Variovorax paradoxus: one gene and its partners. The protein of the gene in region 2 binds, or shares a complex with, the protein of the main gene of each other region. Links are inferred from orthologs where the notes say so. Each region holds a gene or a part of one and is shown on either strand. Other genes may lie near its edges.

The links. The genes of interacting proteins can lie anywhere in the genome.
Region 1: the proteins of dnaX (region 2) and dnaN are in contact, whole or in part, in a cryo-EM structure (PDB 8GIZ), measured with the Escherichia coli proteins. The link is inferred for Variovorax paradoxus from one-to-one orthologs.
Region 3: the proteins of dnaX (region 2) and holA are in contact, whole or in part, in a cryo-EM structure (PDB 8GIZ), measured with the Escherichia coli proteins. The link is inferred for Variovorax paradoxus from one-to-one orthologs.

The regions. Positions count from the first base shown.
Region 1 is NZ_CP091716.1:104,314-108,029, reverse strand. Bases 606-3,394 are described here. They hold dnaN (DNA polymerase III subunit beta), read right to left. Parts: upstream 2,659-3,394; coding sequence 1,552-2,658; downstream 606-1,551. Other genes in these bases: dnaA (chromosomal replication initiator protein DnaA), read right to left, coding at 2,747-3,394; gyrB (DNA topoisomerase (ATP-hydrolyzing) subunit B), read right to left, coding at 606-1,415. In the rest of the region: more of gyrB, read right to left, coding at 1-605; more of dnaA, read right to left, coding at 3,395-3,716. UniProt on the Escherichia coli protein: Confers DNA tethering and processivity to DNA polymerases and other proteins. Acts as a clamp, forming a ring around DNA (a reaction catalyzed by the clamp-loading complex) which diffuses in an ATP-independent manner freely and bidirectionally along dsDNA.
Region 2 is NZ_CP091716.1:4,421,077-4,424,897, reverse strand. The notes cover bases 514-3,407. They hold dnaX (DNA polymerase III subunit gamma/tau), read left to right. Parts: upstream 514-971; coding sequence 972-2,843; downstream 2,844-3,407. Other genes in these bases: recR (recombination mediator RecR), read left to right, coding at 3,240-3,407; L3V85_RS20485 (YbaB/EbfC family nucleoid-associated protein), read left to right, coding at 2,900-3,232; L3V85_RS20500 (TIGR03862 family flavoprotein), read left to right, coding at 514-604. In the rest of the region: more of L3V85_RS20500, read left to right, coding at 1-513; more of recR, read left to right, coding at 3,408-3,821. UniProt on the Escherichia coli protein: Part of the beta sliding clamp loading complex, which hydrolyzes ATP to load the beta clamp onto primed DNA to form the DNA replication pre-initiation complex.
Region 3 is NZ_CP091716.1:1,015,230-1,018,965, forward strand. What follows is about bases 323-3,131. They hold holA (DNA polymerase III subunit delta), read left to right. Parts: upstream 323-1,094; coding sequence 1,095-2,168; downstream 2,169-3,131. Other genes in these bases: leuS (leucine--tRNA ligase), read left to right, coding at 323-535; lptE (LPS assembly lipoprotein LptE), read left to right, coding at 551-1,087; L3V85_RS04990 (glutamate-5-semialdehyde dehydrogenase), read left to right, coding at 2,239-3,131. Also shown: more of leuS, read left to right, coding at 1-322; more of L3V85_RS04990, read left to right, coding at 3,132-3,531; gshA (glutamate--cysteine ligase), read left to right, coding at 3,655-3,736. UniProt on the Escherichia coli protein: Part of the beta sliding clamp loading complex, which hydrolyzes ATP to load the beta clamp onto primed DNA to form the DNA replication pre-initiation complex.

The DNA of each region.
Region 1 (3,716 bases), 4.3 Mb from region 2 along the record:
ACCTCGCACAGGGCGGGATCCTTTTCCTGGCAGTCGGCCAGCTTGCCGGGCAGACCCATGCCGTCGAGCACGCCCTTGCGGCGCGTCATTTCGCGCGCCTTGCGGGCGGCTTCGCGGGCGCGGGCGGCCTCGACGATCTTGCCGCAGATGATCTTGGCGTCGTTCGGGCGTTCCTGCAGATAGTCGGTCAGCAGCTTGCCGACGATGTCTTCCACCGGCGCGCGCACTTCGCTGGACACCAGCTTGTCCTTGGTCTGGCTCGAGAACTTGGGCTCGGGCACCTTCACGCTCAGCACGCAGCACAGGCCTTCGCGCATGTCGTCGCCGGTGACTTCGACCTTCGCCTTCTTGGCGAACTCGTTCTCTTCGATGTATTTGTTGATGACGCGGGTCATCGCGGCGCGCAGGCCCGTGAGGTGGGTGCCTCCGTCACGCTGCGGGATGTTGTTGGTGAAGCAGAGGACCTGCTCGTTGTAGCCGCTGTTCCACTGCATCGCCACTTCGACGCCGATGTGCGTGCCGGGAATGCCGCCGTAGGTGTCGGCCGGGCGTTCGCCTTCGGCGTAGAACGAGTTCGGATGCAGGACGGTCTTGCCCTTGTTGATGAACTCCACGAAGCCGCGCACGCCGCCGGCGCCCGAGAAGTCGTCTTCCTTGCCGGTGCGCTCGTCCTTCAGGCGGATGCGCACGCCGTTGTTCAGGAAGCTCAGCTCGCGCAGGCGCTTGGAGAGGATTTCATAGTGGAAATCGTTGTTCTCCTTGAAGATCTGCGTGTCGGGCAGGAAGTGCACTTCGGTGCCGCGCTTGTCGGTGTCGCCGATGATCTTCATGGGCGAGACTTCGACGCCGCTCACCGTTTCCAGCAGGCGGTTCTGCACGAAGCCGCGGCTGAATTCGAGTTCGTGGATCTTGCCTTCGCGGCGCACCACCAGGCGCAGCATCACGCTGAGCGCGTTCACGCAGCTCACGCCCACGCCGTGCAGGCCGCCCGACACCTTGTAGCTGTTCTGGTTGAACTTGCCGCCGGCGTGCAGCTCGGTGAGCGCGATTTCTGCCGCCGAGCGCTTGGGCTCGTGCTTGTCGTCCATCTTCACGCCGGTGGGAATGCCGCGGCCGTTGTCGGTGACGGAGATCGAGTTGTCCGAATGGATGGTCACGACGATGTCGTCGCAATGGCCGGCCAGCGCTTCGTCGATGGAGTTGTCCACCACTTCGAACACCAGGTGGTGCAGGCCGGTGCCGTCGGAGGTGTCGCCGATGTACATGCCGGGGCGCTTGCGCACGGCCTCGAGCCCTTCGAGGATGGTGATGGAGCCTTCGCCGTAGCTGTTGTCGGCCGCTGCGGCCGTTTCGATCTCGGGGATGTAGACGGGCTCGGTGTGCGGCACGTCGGGCTTGTTTTCTTCAGCACTCATTCGGATATTCCTCTGTCTCTCACGGCATTCGCGCGTGATTTTTCGGGCTCTCAAAAGCTCAATTCGCCGCCTCTTGAAAGCGCAAACCCGCGGGGGGCCGCGGGCTGTGTGCGCAAGGCGCTTCGGTGTCTGTCTGCTAGATACGCATCGGCATCACGACATATTTGAAGGATGCGTTCTCGGGGATGGTCAGCAGCGCCGAACTGTTGGAGTCGGCCAGGTCCAGCTTGACCATGTCCTGGTCCATGTTCGACAGCGCGTCGATCAGGTAGGTCACGTTGAAGCCGATTTCGATGGCGTCGCCGCCGTAGTCGATGTCGAGCTCGTCCTGGGCTTCTTCCTGCTCGGCGTTGTTCGACGCGATGCGCAGCGTGCCCGGCTCGATGTTCAGGCGCACGCCCTTGAACTTCTCGCTGGTCAGGATGGCGGTGCGCTGCAGGCTGGCCAAGAGCGGCGCGCGGCCCAGGGTGACGGTGTTCTTGTGGTTCTTGGGAATCACGCGGTTGTAGTCGGGGAACTTGCCCTCGACCAGCTTGGTGACGAACTCCATGCCGCCGAAGCTGAACTTGGCCTGGTTGTTCGCGAACTGCATCTCGATGGCGCCTTCGGCGTCGGACAGCAGGCGCTGCATTTCGAGCACAGTCTTGCGCGGAAGAATGACTTCCTGGCGCGGCACTTCGACGTCGAGCGTGGCCGACGAGAACGCCAGGCGGTGGCCGTCGGTGGCCACCAGGCTCAGCTGCTTGCCTTCGGCGACGAAGAGGATGCCGTTCAGGTAGTAGCGGATGTCATGCACGGCCATTGCGAACGACACTTGCGAGAGCAGGTCCTTCAGCGTCTTTTGCGGCACGCTGAACACGGGGCCGAAGTTGGCGGCTTCCTGCACCAGCGGGAAGTCTTCGGCCGGCAAAGATTGCAGCGTGAAGCGGCTCTTGCCGCCCTTGAGCACCAGCTTGCTCGCGCTCGATTCGAGGCTCACGGTCTGGTCCGAAGGCATGGTGCGCAGGATGTCGATGAGCTTGCGCGCGCCGATGGTGGTGGTGAAGTTGCCTTCGTCGCCGCCCAGTTCGGCGGTGGTGCGGATCTGGATCTCGAGGTCGCTGGTGGTCAGCTGCAGCTGGCCGCCGGTCTTGCGGATCAGCACGTTCGCCAGGATCGGCAAGGTGTGACGCCGCTCGACGATGCCCGCCACGGACTGCAGCGCGGCGAGGACTTTGTCTTGGTTTGCCTTCAAAACGATCATGTCTTCTTCCTCTTCTCTATCTCTTTGAATCAGCTTGTAAGACGCCATTCTCCGCTGTCGCGAGGGGCATCCTGGATGACATCTGGCTTCAGCCCTTGAGCGTCTGCTCGAGCACGTGGAGCTGCTGGTTGAGTTCGGTGAGCTGCTGGCGCTCGCCCGAAATCTTGCGCACCGCGTGCAGCACCGTCGTGTGGTCGCGCCCACCGAACAGCTCGCCGATTTCCGGCAGGCTCTTCTGCGTGAGTTCCTTGGCCAGGTACATCGCGATCTGCCGCGGCCGCGCAATGCTGGCCGGGCGTTTCTTGCTGTACATGTCGGCGACCTTGATCTTGTAGTAGTCGGCCACCGTTTTCTGGATATTCTCGACGGAGATCTGCCGATTCTGGATCGACAACAAGTCACGCAGCGCCTCGCGCGCCAGGGCGATCGAGATCTCTTTCTGGTTGAAGCGCGAGTAAGCCAGGATCTTGCGCAGCGCGCCTTCGAGCTCGCGCACGTTGGAGCGCACGTTCTTGGCGACGAAGAAGGCCACTTCTTCCGGCATTTCGGCCGATTCGGCGCGCGCCTTGTTGATCAGGATAGCCACGCGCATTTCGAGCTCGGGCGGCTCGATGGCGACCGTGAGACCCGAATCGAAGCGCGAAACCAGGCGCTCGTGGATGTCGGCCAGCCCCTTCGGGTAGGTGTCGCTGGTCATCACGATGTGGGATTTCTTGGCCAGCAGGGCCTCGAACGCGTTGAAGAATTCTTCCTGCGTCCGGTCCTTGTTGGCGAAGAACTGCACATCGTCGATCAGCAACAGATCGAGCGAGTGATAGCGTTCCTTGAACTCATCGAAAGTCTTGCGCTGATAGGCCTTGACCACATCCGACACGAATTGCTCGGCGTGGATGTAGAGAACTTTGGAATCGGCGCGGTCGGCCAGCAGCCGGTTGCCCACGGCATGCATCAGGTGGGTCTTGCCCAGGCCGACGCCGCCGTAGATGAAAAGCGGGTTGTAAAGATGGCCGGGCATGCCCGCCACGTGCATGGCCGCGGCGCGCGCCATGCGGTTGGCC
Region 2 (3,821 bases):
CCGTTTCGCGGGGCAGCCGTTCAAATCGGTCGCGATCTCGTTCACCGACAGCCAGGGACGTCATTTCGCGCGCAAGGGCGAGTTCGTCGCGACAGCCACGGGCATCGAAGGCAGCCTGGTCTATGCCGCATCTGCGCTGCTGCGCGACGAGATTGCCGCGAACGGCAGCGCGACGCTGCTGCTCGACTTGCTGCCCGATCGCACGCAGGAGCAGGTGCTCGCGGCGGTGAAGCATCCGCGCGGTGCGCGCTCGTTGAGCAGCCACCTCAAGAGCCGGCTCGGCATCGAGGGCATTAAGGCGGGCGTGCTGCACGAGGCGCTGAGCAAGGAAGCGATGCAGGACCCCGTGCAACTGGCGACCACGATCAAGGCCGTGCCGCTGAAGCTGGTCGCGACACGTCCGGTGGACGAGGCGATCAGCACGGCGGGCGGGGTGCGCTTCGACGCGCTGGACGCGGCGCTGATGGCGAATGCGCTGCCCGGCATGTTCGCGGCAGGGGAGATGCTGGATTGGGAGGCGCCGACCGGCGGTTACCTGCTCACGGCGTCGATGGCGAGCGGCGCTGCCGCGGCGCGCGGCGCTATTCAGCGGCTGGGGCTGTAGAAGCCCCGCGCCGTATCGGAGTTTTCGCTGAGTGAGTTTGCAAGCTCCGTTTCATTTCGCGTGGAATGAAACGAAGCTGCGGAAGAGGTTGACGAGCCTTACCCCTGGCACTGACTACGCAGTTAGGGCTGCTTGGTTCCCCACCTGACCCGGTTGGCCACTTCACCATGCAGGGAGGCCCGTCAGCGCTTATTGTAACCCCCCAGGATGCGCGCACTTCGTGTCGCTTCTCCTTCCCCCTGCTGGGGGCGACACCGGCGGCCCGGCGAAGCCGGTTCCGCGGTGGCCCACGAAAAGACGGGGGCTTTTTTGATTGCGGGGTTGAAGCTGGGGTGGGAGGGACGCCGCGCCTTTTAGAATGCCCGCAATGTCTTATCTCGTGCTCGCTCGCAAGTTCCGTCCGAAAACCTTCGGTGAGATGGTCGGTCAGGGGCATGTGGTGCAGGCGCTCGAGAACGCGTTGACCACGCAGCGCCTGCATCACGCCTATCTTTTCACCGGCACCCGGGGCGTGGGCAAGACCACGGTCTCGCGGATTCTGGCGAAGTCGCTCAACTGCCAGGGGCCGGACGGGCAGGGCGGCATCACCGCCACGCCTTGCGGGGTCTGCCAGGCTTGCCGCGACATCGACTCCGGCCGCTTCGTCGACTACACCGAGCTCGACGCGGCCTCGAACCGCGGCGTGGACGAGGTGCAGTCGCTGCTCGAACAGGCCGTCTACAAGCCGGTGCAGGGGCGCTTCAAGGTCTTCATGATCGACGAAGTGCACATGCTCACCAACACCGCGTTCAACGCAATGCTGAAGACGCTCGAGGAGCCGCCCGAGTACCTCAAGTTCGTGCTGGCCACGACCGATCCGCAGAAGGTGCCGGTCACGGTGCTGTCGCGCTGCCTGCAATTCAACCTGCGGCCGATGGCGCCGGAGACGGTGCTCGAACACCTGACGGGCGTGCTGCAGACCGAAAACGTTCCGGCCGAGCCGCAGGCGCTGCGCCTGCTGGCTCGCGCGGCACGCGGCTCGATGCGCGACGCGCTGTCGCTCACCGACCAGGCCATCGCCTTCGGCAACGGTGAGCTGGTCGAAACCGGCGTGCGGCAGATGCTCGGCAGCGTCGATCGCGGCCATGTGTTCCGCCTGATCGAGGCACTGGCGCAAGGCGACGGCAAGACGGTGGTCGAGACCTCGGAGGCGCTGCGCGTCGACGGCATGTCGGCTGCGTCCACGCTCGAAGAAATGACGGCGGTGCTGCAGGCCATGGCCGTGCTGCAGGCTGTGCCTTCGCGTGCCGAGTCCGCCGATGCCGCCACCGACCCCGACGCGGCCGACACCGCGCGCCTGGCCGCGCTGATGCCCGCCGACGAGACGCAACTGCTCTACAGCCTCTGCCTGCACGGCCGTGGCGAGCTGGGCCTGGCTCCCGACGAATACGCGGCGCTCACCATGGTGCTGCTGCGGCTCCTGGCCTTCAAGCCTTCCAACGCGGCTGCTTCGACGGCCTCCACGGAAAAAAAAACTCTGAATGAAGCCGCGGCCGCCGCGCCGCAGGCGCCGGCACGTGCCCCGGCACCCGTTCCGGCCCCTGCGCCGGTCGTGCGTCCGCCGGCCGAACAGCCGGCTGCCGCAGCCCCCGCGCCGGCTCCGATTTCGCCAGCCCCGACTTCTCCGCCGGCACCCGCGGGCCAACGCCTCGCCGTGGTCGACGAACCCCGCCGCCAGCCCGAGCAGCGCCCGGAGCCGCCCGACGCACCGGCCAAGGTCGTCGGCGTGCCCATCCGCGTGCAGCCGCCGCCGAGTGCGCGCGACATTCCTCCTGCCGAGGGCTCGCAGCGCGTTCCCTACACCCCCATTCCCCAGAGCGAAGACGGCGACTTCTGGCATGCCACGGTCACGCAACTGGTCGCGTCCGAGGCCATCAACGCCCTGACGCGCGAGCTGGCGCTGCAGTCGCAATTGGTGGGCCGTGACACCGACCAATGGATGCTGCGCATCGAGCGCGAGACGCTCAACCAGCCTTCCAGCCGCGAGAAGCTGACGGCCGCGCTCAACGGCCTGGGCCACGACATCAAGCTCACGATCGAGATCGGTGGCGTGGTCGACAGCCCTGCGCGCCGCAACAGGCAGGCCGCCGACGAGCGTCAGCGCGTGGCCGAGGACGCCATTCACAACGACCCCGAAGTACAGGCGCTGATGCGCGACTTCGATGCGAAGATCGTCCCAGGAACCCTGAAACCGGCCTGAGCTTTCGTCTCTCTTATCCTTCTCCCATTTTTCCAACCCAACAATCAGGACCAACGATGTTCAACAAAGGACAACTGGCCGGCCTCATGAAGCAGGCGCAGGCAATGCAGGACAACCTCAAGAAGGCCCAGGAAGAGCTGGCCCACATCGAGGTCGAGGGTGAATCCGGCGCCGGTCTCGTCAAGGTCGTCATGACCTGCAAGCACGACGTCAAGCGCATCACCATCGATCCGAGCCTGCTGGCCGACGACAAGGACATGCTCGAAGACCTGGTGGCCGCCGCCTTCAACGCCGCCGTGCGCAAGGCCGAGGAAACCAGCGAGCAGAAGATGGGCAAGCTGACGGCCGGCATGCCCGGCCTCCCGCCCGGCATGAAGCTGCCGTTCTAAGCGGCACATGGCCGACGCCAGTTCGCTCGACGCCCTGATCGATGCGCTGCGCCGCCTGCCCGGTGTCGGCGTCAAGTCGGCCTCGCGCATGGCCTTTCATCTGCTGCAGCATGACCGCGACGGCGCGCAGTTGCTCGCGCGCGCACTGCAGCAGGCGGCGGGCAATGTGCGGCACTGCGAACTTTGCAACACCTTCACCGAAGCGCCGATCTGCAGTGTCTGCATGGACTCGCGGCGCGACGTGACCAAGCTCTGCGTGGTCGAGACACCGGCCGACCAGGCCGCACTGGAGCGCACCGGCGCATTCCGCGGCTATTACTTCGTGCTGATGGGCAAGCTCAGTCCGCTCGACGGCATCGGGCCCAACGACATCGGGCTGCAGAAGCTCTTCAATCGCGCGCTCGACGGCACGGTGAGCGAGGTCATCCTCGCCACCAACTTCACGGCCGAGGGCGAAGCCACGGCGCACGTGATCGGCGAAGCGCTCAAGCAGCGTGGCCTGATGGTGACGCGTCTCGCGCGCGGCGTGCCGGCCGGCAGCGAACTCGAGTACGTGGACCTCGGCACCATCGCGCACGCGCTGGTGGAT
Region 3 (3,736 bases), 3.4 Mb from region 2 along the record:
ACCGGTGGCGGCCGCCGGCCAGGCCTTCGGCAAGGGCGCCCAGGCGCTGCGTCGCGAGGTGCACACCGTGCTGCGCCAGGTCGACTACGACTACCAGCGCATGCAATACAACACCGTGGTGTCGGGCGCGATGAAACTGCTCAACGCGCTGGAAGGCTTCAAGCCCGACGGCAGCGCGGGCGACGCCGCCGCGGTGCGCGAGGGCTTCGGCATCCTGCTGCGCTGCCTGTACCCGGCCACGCCGCACATCGCGCAGCAACTGTGGAACGAACTCGGCTACGACAAGGACCTGGGCGGGCTGCTCGACGCCCCGTGGCCCACGGTCGACGTCGGTGCGCTGGTGCAGGACGAGATCGAACTCATGCTGCAGGTCAACGGCAAGCTGCGCGGCAAGCTCAGCGTGCCGGCCGGTGCCTCGAAGGACGAGATCGAGAAGCTCGCGCTGGCCTGCGACGATTTCGTCGCCTTCGCGGAAGGCGCGCAGCCCAAGCGCGTGATCGTGGTTCCCGGCCGTCTGGTCAACGTGGTTCTCTGAACGAACGACTCAAGCATGAACAATCGCAATGTCTCGCTGCCGCGCCGCGGCCTTCTCCTCGGACTGGCGGTGGCCGGTGCCTCGCTGGGCCTGGCCGGGTGCGGCTTCGAGCTGCGCAAGGCGCCGGTCTTTGCGTTCAAGTCACTGTCGGTGGAAGGGTCCGAGGCCCTTCTCAAGTCGGCCATGATCAACCAGATCCGGCGCGAGCTGCGGGCGACCGGCTCCGTGACCGTGCTGCCGGCGGAAGACGCGTCCAAGGCCGACGTGATCCTCGAAATCCTGGGCGAAGACCGCAACCGCATCGTGATCTCGACCAATTCGGCGGGCCTGGTGCGCGAGCTTCAGCTGCAGCTGCGCATCCGCTTCCGGCTGCGTACGCCGGGCGGCAAGGACCTGCTGCCCGCCTCCGAGGTCTCGCAGACGCGCGACCTGAGCTTCAACGAAACCAACGCGCTCGCCAAGGAAGGCGAAGCCGACCTGCTGTTCCGCGACATGCAGTCGGACATCGCGCAGCAGTTGATGCGCCGTATCGCCGCGGTCAAGTCGCTGTAATCCGTCGATGCAACTCGCCAGCGCCTCGCTCGGGGCCCATCTGCAGAAGGGCCTGAAGCCGCTCTACACGATCCACGGCGACGAGCCGCTGCTCGCGCAGGAAGCGGCCGACGCCATTCGCACGGCCGCGCGCGCGCAGGGCTACACCGAGCGCAGCTCGTACACGGTGGCCGGCGCGCATTTCGACTGGAGCGCGGTGCTCGCGGCTGGCGGCTCGCTTTCGCTGTTCGCCGACAAGCAGATCGTGGAGATCCGCATTCCCTCGGGCAAGCCCGGCAAGGACGGCAGCGCGGCGCTGCAGCAGCTGGCCGAATCGGCACCCGGCAACGACAGCACGCTCACGCTGGTGATGCTGCCCCGGCTGGACAAGGCCACGCGCACCGGCGCCTGGTTCTCGGCGCTGGAGAACAATGGCGCGAGCATCCAGGTCGACCCGATCGAGCGCAATGCGCTGCCGCAGTGGATCGCCCAGCGCCTGGGCCAGCAGGGCCAGCGCGTGATGCCGGGCGACGAAGGCCAGCGCACGCTGCAGTTCTTTGCCGACCGCGTCGAAGGCAACCTGCTCGCGGCGCACCAGGAAATCCAGAAGCTCGCGCTGCTGCATCCGGCGGGCGAACTCAGCTGGGAGCAGGTGGAAGGCGCGGTCAACAACGTGGCGCGCTACGACGTGTTCAAGCTTTCAGAGGCCGTGTTGGCCGGCAATCCGCAGCGGGTGGCGCGCATGCTCGACGGCCTGCAGGCCGAGGGCGAGGCCGAAGTGCTGGTGCATTACACGATTGCCGAGGACATCCGCGCACTCAAGCGCGTGAAGGACGCGATGGCCTCGGGCCGTCCGCTGCCGATGGCGCTGCGCGAAAACCGCATCTGGGGCCCGCGCGAGCGTGCCTTCGAGCGTGTGCTGCCGCGCCTGGACGACCGCATGCTGACCCGCCTGCTGCGCGCCGCCCATGTGGTGGACGGCATCGTGAAGGGCCTGAAGCAGCCCGACTGGCCCGCCAGCGGCTGGCAGGCGTTGCAGCGGCTGGCGCTGATGCTGTGCCGCGCCTGCAGCAGCGCGGCGGCCGCGCCAAGACGCGCCTGATCCGTGGTGGCTTCGGCCATCAAAAGGCCCGCCGTATCCTGGTCGAGGGGCGGCATGGGAAAATGAGTGCATGAACGCGTTCAACGTCAGCGAGCACATGCAGACCTTGGGTCTGCAAGCCAAAGCCGCTGCATTCCTCATGGCCCGTGCGGATGCAGCTACCAAAAACATAGCATTGAAGGCGCTGGCCCGGCGTCTGCGCGAAGCCGGCCCGGTGCTGGCCACGGCCAACCAGAAGGACCTGGAGCGCGCCACAGCCGCCGGCCTGTCGGCGCCGATGGTCGACCGCCTCAAGCTCACGCCCAAGGTCATCGAGACCGTCGCCCTGGGCTGCGAGCAGCTCGCCGGCATGGCCGACGTGATCGGCGAGATCATCGGCATGAAGCAGCAGCCCAGCGGCATCCGCGTGGGCCAGATGCGCGTGCCGATCGGCGTCTTCGGCATGATCTACGAGAGCCGGCCCAACGTGACCATCGAGGCCGCGAGCCTGGCCATCAAGAGCGGCAACGCGGCCATCCTGCGCGGCGGCTCGGAAGCCATTGAATCGAACAAGGCACTGGCGCTGCTGGTGTCGGAGGCGCTGGCCGAGGCCGGCCTGCCGGTCGATGCGGTGCAGCTGGTGCAGACCACCGACCGCGAAGCCGTCGGCCAGCTGATCGCCATGCCGGAGTTCGTGGACGTGATCATTCCGCGCGGCGGCAAGGGCCTGATCGAGCGCATCAGCCGCGATGCCAAGGTGCCGGTCATCAAGCACCTGGACGGCAATTGCCACGTGTACGTGGACGACACGGCGGAGTTCGACATGGCGCTGCGCATCGTCGACAACGCCAAGACCCAGAAGTACAGCCCCTGCAACGCCGCCGAAGGCCTGCTGGTGTCGGCCACGGTCGCCGAAGACTTCCTGCCCGAGATTGCCGCCATCTTCGCCGCCAAGGGCGTGGAAATGCGCTGCGACCCGGAAGCCGCCCGCATCCTGCGCGCCGACGGCGCCATCGACCCGCAGGCCAAGGTGGTCGATGCCGTGGAGTCCGACTGGTCCGAGGAATACCTGGCCGCCGTGATCAGCATCAAGGTGGTGGCCGGCGTGGACGAGGCCATCGCCCACATCAACCGCTACTCGAGCCATCACACCGACGCCATCGTCACGCGCGACCATGTGCATGCGCAGCGCTTCCTGCGCGAGGTCGATTCGGCCAGCGTCATGGTCAATGCGAGCACCCGCTTCGCGGACGGGTTCGAGTTCGGGCTGGGTGCCGAAATCGGCATCAGCACCGACAAGTTCCATGCCCGCGGACCGGTCGGCATCGAAGGACTGACCTCGCTCAAGTACGTTGTGCTCGGGCAGGGCGAAGTCCGGAGTTGAGAAGCCGTGGAGAGCGGATTGGCTGAACCAAGTCCGCTTTCTCCAGTCTTGTCATTGGGGCGGCCATCCCCAAATCCTACAATTCCGCTCCACCTTTAAGCACAAAACCAACAAGGCCGCCGCATGGTTCCGCATCTCGTCACCGCCCTGACCGGCCCGATCAACGAACTGGAGCAGCGGGTCCTGGACTCGATGCCCGCCATCG